Linked DNA regions of Thiosulfativibrio zosterae. The protein of the gene in region 2 binds, or shares a complex with, the protein of the main gene of each other region. Links are inferred from orthologs where the notes say so. Each region holds a gene or a part of one and is shown on either strand. Other genes may lie near its edges.

The links.
Region 1: the proteins of rpsG (region 2) and tig are in contact, whole or in part, in a crystal structure (PDB 3GTY), measured with the Thermotoga maritima proteins. The link is inferred for Thiosulfativibrio zosterae from one-to-one orthologs. Residues at the interface, in WP_004081843.1 of Thermotoga maritima: Lys34, Lys52, Lys55, Glu59, Arg62, Gln63, Glu66, Asn67, Lys69, Val71, Arg95, Ala109, Lys110, Lys111, Gly112, Arg113, Pro114, Glu117, Glu121, Ile124, Ala125, Tyr127, Asn128, Asn129, Thr130, Gly131, Lys135, Asp139, Arg142, Met143; in WP_004081061.1 of Thermotoga maritima: Glu122, Val124, Val129, Leu130, Tyr133, Glu188, Gly259, Ile262, Tyr263, Glu266, Ser270, Glu273, Gln274, Glu277, Arg308, Gln311, Ile312, Ser315, Tyr316, Glu325, Arg329, Arg336, Leu363, Phe366, Trp367, Arg373, Leu377, Arg381, Leu384, Glu387.

The regions. Positions count from the first base shown.
Region 1 is NZ_AP021888.1:1,431,564-1,434,802, forward strand. The notes cover bases 66-2,978. They hold tig (trigger factor), read left to right. Parts: upstream 66-824; coding sequence 825-2,132; downstream 2,133-2,978. Other genes in these bases: THMIRH_RS06570 (ATP-binding cassette domain-containing protein), read left to right, coding at 66-364; THMIRH_RS06575 (YgaP family membrane protein), read right to left, coding at 420-623; clpP (ATP-dependent Clp endopeptidase proteolytic subunit ClpP), read left to right, coding at 2,257-2,865; clpX (ATP-dependent Clp protease ATP-binding subunit ClpX), read left to right, coding at 2,898-2,978. Outside these bases: more of THMIRH_RS06570, read left to right, coding at 1-65; more of clpX, read left to right, coding at 2,979-3,239. UniProt on the Bacillus subtilis protein: Involved in protein export. Acts as a chaperone by maintaining the newly synthesized protein in an open conformation. Functions as a peptidyl-prolyl cis-trans isomerase.
Region 2 is NZ_AP021888.1:571,299-574,473, reverse strand. The notes cover bases 327-3,175. They hold rpsG (30S ribosomal protein S7), read right to left. Parts: upstream 2,064-3,175; coding sequence 1,590-2,063; downstream 327-1,589. Other genes in these bases: rpoC (DNA-directed RNA polymerase subunit beta'), read right to left, coding at 2,648-3,175; rpsL (30S ribosomal protein S12), read right to left, coding at 2,122-2,496; fusA (elongation factor G), read right to left, coding at 327-1,530. Outside these bases: more of fusA, read right to left, coding at 1-326.

The DNA.
Region 1 (3,239 bases), 860 kb from region 2 along the record:
TAAACAGATGCAAGCGGCACTCAAAGAAGCTGAAAATTTGACCAGGCCTGGTCAAAATACCCCCACCAAAAAGGCGCAGCGCCAAGAAAATGCCGCACAAAGAAATGCCTTGCGTCAAGCCACCAAACAACAGACTCAAAAGTTGGCTAAAGTTGAAACACACATGGCTCAGGCACAACAAAAACTCGATGCTTTGCATCAAATGCTTGAGGATTCTTCTCTTTATGAAAGCGCACGCTCAGAAGAGTTAAAAAAGCTATTGATCGAAGAAGCGGCATTGAAAACGCAAATTGAACACTTTGAAGAAGATTGGTTGTTATTACAAACAGAAATTGAAGAAATTACCGAACAATTTTTAGGGTGATAAACAAAAAAGGCTGTTTAAAAACAGCCTTTTATATAAGATTTATCAACTGCGCTTATTTAAAAGCTGAACCATGTTGCAAACCAAATTTTTCTAGGATTTTAACCATAGGGCAGAATCCAGTAATACCAGAGAATAATAGGTTAGCGCCAACGAAAGCGGTTAAATAAATCCACTCAGGAGCGTGATAAATACTCAAAAGTGAAGACGCTAAAACCATGGTGCCTGCAGCCAATAAGACAACTTTTTCGATAATCATTTGAAATCCTTTAAAATTCAAAGTGAACGGTCATAAAAAAATAGAATCCAAAAATGATAAATTAATGCATTCATAAAAATAAATTATGGTAATTTTACCATGAGTTGCAAACTACGCAAAATAACTTTTTCTTTTCATAACGAATGTTAGTCAGTATAATCTAGCGTTTATTTTTTAAATCGATGGTATTGAGATTAAATCATGCAAGTAACAGTACAAAAACCAGAGCAAGGCCTTGAGCATAAAATTAGCGTTTCTTTCGCATCAACAAACATTGATTCTGCTGTTGAGAAAAAACTAGCAGAAATGCGTCGTACCGTTCGCATGGATGGCTTCCGTCCAGGAAAAGTACCTTTAAATGTTGTTAAAAAGCGTTATGGCATACAAGTTCGTCAAGAAGTCATGGGCGAAGAAGTTCAAAAATCATTTTATGATGCCCTAGATAAAGAATCTTTAAACATTGCTGGTTATCCTCGTTTTGACGAACTAAACGATCAAGATGGTAATATCACTTACACCGCATCTTTCGAAGTTTACCCAGAAATTACACTTCCAGAGTTTTCTGCCATTAAAGTAGAAAAAGTAACCGCTGCAGTGACTGATGCCGATGTTGACGGCATGGTTACTAAATTGCGTGAACAGCGCCAAGCTTGGAAGCCTGCCAGTGCCGCTAAAAAAGCCAAAAAAGATGAGCAAGTAATCATCGATTTCGTAGGCAAGCTAAATGGTGAAGAGTTTGAAGGCGGAAAAGCTGAGAATGTGCCTTTAGTTCTAGGCAGCGGCCGTATGATTCCTGGCTTTGAAGATGGCATCATTGGCATGAAAAAAGGGGAGGAAAAAACGATTGAAGTGACTTTCCCTGAAAACTACCACGCCGAAAACTTAAAAGGTCAAACAGTCACTTTTGACATCACTGTTCATTCTGTTCAAACTCAAGTTTTACCAGAGTTAGATGAAGAGTTTGTTAAAGCGTTTGGCATTGAAGATGGTAAAGCAGAAACCTTGATTGCTGAAATCAAATCAAACATGGAAAAAGAATTGAAGCGTGCTGTTGAAAATAAAAACCGCACCAATGTTCTAGAAGCACTTTCGCAAGTGGTTGATGTTCAATTACCTAAGTCAATTTTAGATCAAGAAATCAATGCCTTGATGAACCGCGCGGTCCAAAACATGCAGCAACAAGGTATGAAAGCTGAAGATGTTAAAATCTCTGCTTCTGAGTTTACCGAAGAAGCGACGATTCGCGTTAAGCTAGGGTTAATCTTGGGTGACATCATTAAAGCTCACGGTATTCAAGCAACTGAAGAAATGAAAATCGCTTTCATTGAAGATCAAGCGTCTTCTTATGAAGATCCTTCTGAAGTGATTAACTGGTACAAATCTAATCCAAAAGCAATGGCTGAAATCGAGTCTATTGTTGTTGAAAAAGAAATCGCCAATAAAATTTTAGAACAAGCTCAAGTCACTGAAGTTAATAAAACTTTTGATGAAATTGTAAACGCTCGTTAATCTAAAACTTTCATAAAAACTTAACGCTAAGAGGAAACTCTATAATAGATAGCGTTAAGTTTTTTTTTACCTGTCGTAAATAATCAGGTAAATTGTCACTATAAAAATTAAAAAAGGGATTTCTATGAGTATCGAGATGATTCAAAATGCATTGGTACCAATGGTTATTGAACAAACCAGTCGTGGCGAAAGATCCTATGACATTTATTCAAGACTGTTAAAAGAGCGCGTTATTTTCTTGGTTGGGCAAGTAGAAGACCACATGGCCAATTTAATTGTGGCTCAAATGTTGTTCTTGGAATCAGAAAATCCTGATAAAGATATTCACCTTTACATTAACTCGCCTGGTGGAAGCGTCACTGCCGGTATGGCCATTTATGACACCATGCGTTTTATTAAGCCTGATGTGAGCACTATGTGTATTGGTCAAGCTGCAAGCATGGGTTCATTTTTATTGTCAGCTGGCGCCAAAGGCAAACGCTTTGCACTGCCAAACTCTCGCGTGATGATTCACCAGCCTTTGGGTGGCTTCCAGGGGCAAGCGAGTGATATTGCGATCCACGCAAAAGAAATCATTTCTATCAAAGAAAAGTTAAACAATGCCTTGGCAGAACATACTGGTCAACCGGTAGAACGCATTGAACAGGATACCGATCGTGATAACTTTATGAGTGCACAACAAGCCTGTGATTATGGTTTAATTGATAAAGTTCTTACAAGCCGTAACGCTTAATACCCCTAAACACACAAAAGAGAGAAGCGAAAATGCCAGAAAAAAACCTCTATTGCTCTTTTTGCGGCAAAGGCCAAGAAGAAGTTCGCAAACTCATTGCAGGACCTTCAGTTTATATTTGCGATGAATGCGTTGATTTATGCAACGATATTTTGCGCGATGAATTCGGCACAGAAGCTTTAAGCTCTTTTGAGTTGGATAAACTTCCGACACCTAAAGAAATCAGCGCAATTTTGGATGATTATGTGATCGGCCAACACCAAGCCAAAAAAGTTTTGGCGGTCGCTGTATACAATCATTACAAGCGTTTACAAAATGGTTATCAAAAAGATGATGTTGAGTTAACCAAAAGTAACATTTTGTTTATTGGTCCA
Region 2 (3,175 bases):
ACCACGACCACCAGACTGACGAACAAATTTACCTTCAGCTTCAACAGCAGTGCGAATAGTTTCACGGTAAGAAACTTGAGGCGCACCAATATTTGCCTCAACACTAAATTCGCGCTTCATACGATCAACGATGATGTCTAAATGCAATTCACCCATACCAGAAATAATCGTTTCGCCTGTTTCTTCATCCGTATGTACACGGAAAGAAGGATCCTCAGCTGCCAATTTACCTAAAGCAATACCCATTTTTTCTTGGTCAGCTTTGGTTTTAGGCTCAATTGCAATCGAAATTACTGGCTCTGGGAAATCCATACGCTCAAGAATAATTCTATTGTCTGGATCACACAAAGTATCACCAGTCGTTGTATCTTTAAGACCAACGGCACAAGCAATCTCACCTGCACGCACTTCTTTAATCTCTTCACGAGAGTTTGCATGCATTTGCAACATACGACCTACGCGTTCACGCTTCTGCTTAACCGAGTTATACACTGGACTTCCTGCTGCCAAGAAACCAGAGTAAACACGCATAAATGTAAGCGTCCCAACATAAGGATCTGTCATGATTTTGAATGCAAGTGCTGCAAAAGGCTCGTCATCAGTCGAATGACGCTCTGCTGGTGTACCATCTTCAAGCTCACCTTTAATCGCAGGAACATCAATTGGCGCAGGCAAGTAATCAATAACACCATCAAGTAAAGTTTGAACACCTTTATTTTTAAAGGCAGAACCACAGAACATAGGTACGATTTCAACTGCGATACAACGCTTACGAATACCTTCTTTAATTTCAGCTTCTGACAAATCACCTTCTTCAAGATATTTATCCATTAATTCTTCAGATGCTTCGGCGGCAGACTCCACCATTTTTTCGCGCCATTCTTGACACAATTTAATCATGTCTGCAGGAATGTCTTCATATCGGTACTGCATACCCATATTCTCTTCTTCCCAGTAGATTGCTTGCATCTTAACCAAGTCAACTACACCACGGAAAGTTTCTTCTGCACCAATTGGTAACTGCATAGGCACAGGTTTTGCACCTAGACGATCGATAACCATCTGGTTAACATTCAAGAAATTAGCTCCAGCTCTGTCCATTTTATTAACAAAGCCCATACGAGGAACGCCATACTTATCCGCTTGGCGCCACACTGTTTCAGACTGAGGCTCTACACCAGAAACTGAACAGAAACAAGTAACCGCACCATCTAAAACACGCAATGAACGCTCTACTTCGATTGTAAAGTCAACGTGACCTGGCGTATCGATAATGTTAATACGGTGCTGTGCATATTGCTTAGCCATCCCGCTCCAATGCGCTGTTGTCGCTGCAGAAGTAATGGTAATACCACGTTCTTGCTCTTGCTCCATCCAGTCCATGGTTGCGCCACCGTCATGAACCTCACCAATTTTATGAGAAACACCGGTGTAATACAAAATACGCTCAGTTGTTGTTGTTTTACCCGCATCAATGTGGGCCATGATACCGATATTACGATATCTTTCTAAAGGAGTTGTACGTGCCACTTTAATAACCTTTTATTAAAACACAAATAATAAAGGCCCTTTCCAGGGCCTCAATTAGATTACCAACGGAAATGTGAGAAGGCTTTGTTAGCCTCTGCCATTCGATGGGTATCTTCTTTCTTCTTGATCGCAGAACCACGATTTTCAAGCGCGTCAGACAACTCACCTGCTAATCTAAGCATCATGCCCTTTTCACTTCTCTTACGAGAAGCGTCAACTAACCAACGCATAGCTAAAGCAACTTTACGCTCAGGACGGACTTCTACTGGTACTTGATAAGTTGCTCCACCTACACGGCGAGATTTAACCTCAACCATTGGACCAACATTATCTAATGCTTCTCTTAATAATAAAGCGTGGTCTCCACCTTTTTTTCTCTCAACAACAACATCTAATGCGTCATATACGATTTTTTCAGCTACAGCCTTTTTCCCGCTTACCATAATCATGTTAACAAATTTTGTTAACGTAGTATCACCAAACTTAGGATCGGGTAAAACCAATCTTTTTGGTATTTCTCTTCTTCTTGCCATTCTTAACTCTTCCGGTATAAATGTATTTCTAATATTGCAAAGGGTATGTTAAAAGCAATTAAGCTTTTGGACGCTTCGCACCGTACTTTGAACGACCTTGTTTACGCTTAGTCACACCTGCGCAGTCTAATGCACCACGCACTGTGTGATAACGCACACCAGGCAAATCTTTTACACGACCACCGCGAATAAGGATCACGGAGTGTTCTTGTAGGTTATGACCTTCACCACCAATGTAGGTAGAAACTTCAAAACCATTCGTTAAACGTACACGAGCAACTTTACGCAGGGCAGAGTTAGGCTTTTTAGGGGTTGTTGTATAAACACGCGTACAAACACCGCGACGCTGAGGACAAGCTTCTAACGCACGAACGTTTGATACTTTTACTTTATCTTTACGCGGCTTACGCACCAACTGGTTAATAGTAGCCATTAATTCTTACTCCATTTAAGATTTGACTCTTAATTTACACGAAATGCCCACGAAATAGACTTCCGTGAGCAAGGTTGAAAGATTTTAGAGACTGACATGCTATTTGTCAAGAATAAGTTTTTGAAATCATATAGATTTACACTTATCAAAATTATAACTCTGTTGTCTCTTCCATAACTTCTACAACTTCTTCAGTTGTAGTATCTTGAGCAGCAATAAAAGACTTCAATTCAATTTGAGTCTGCTCACTCGCTGCTTTACGCGCTTTATGATAGGCATAACCTGTTCCGGCTGGAATTAAGCGACCTACAATAACGTTTTCTTTTAAACCAACTAACTGATCGCGCTTACCACTGACCGCAGCCTCTGTTAAAACACGAGTTGTTTCTTGGAAAGACGCCGCTGAAATAAATGACTCAGTTGCCAAAGACGCTTTAGTAATCCCTAGAAGTACGCGCTGATAAGTCGCTTCAACTTCACCTTTACTGCGAGCAAGTTCATTAAACTCAAGAACTCTTGCATATTCTGCTTGCTCACCTTTGATTAAGTTAGTATCTCCTGAAGTTTTAACCTCAACCTTTCTTAACATCTGACGCACAATCGTTTCGATATGCTTGTCGTTAATTTTTACACCTTGTAAGCGATAAACATCTTGTACTTCACTCACAACATATTCCGT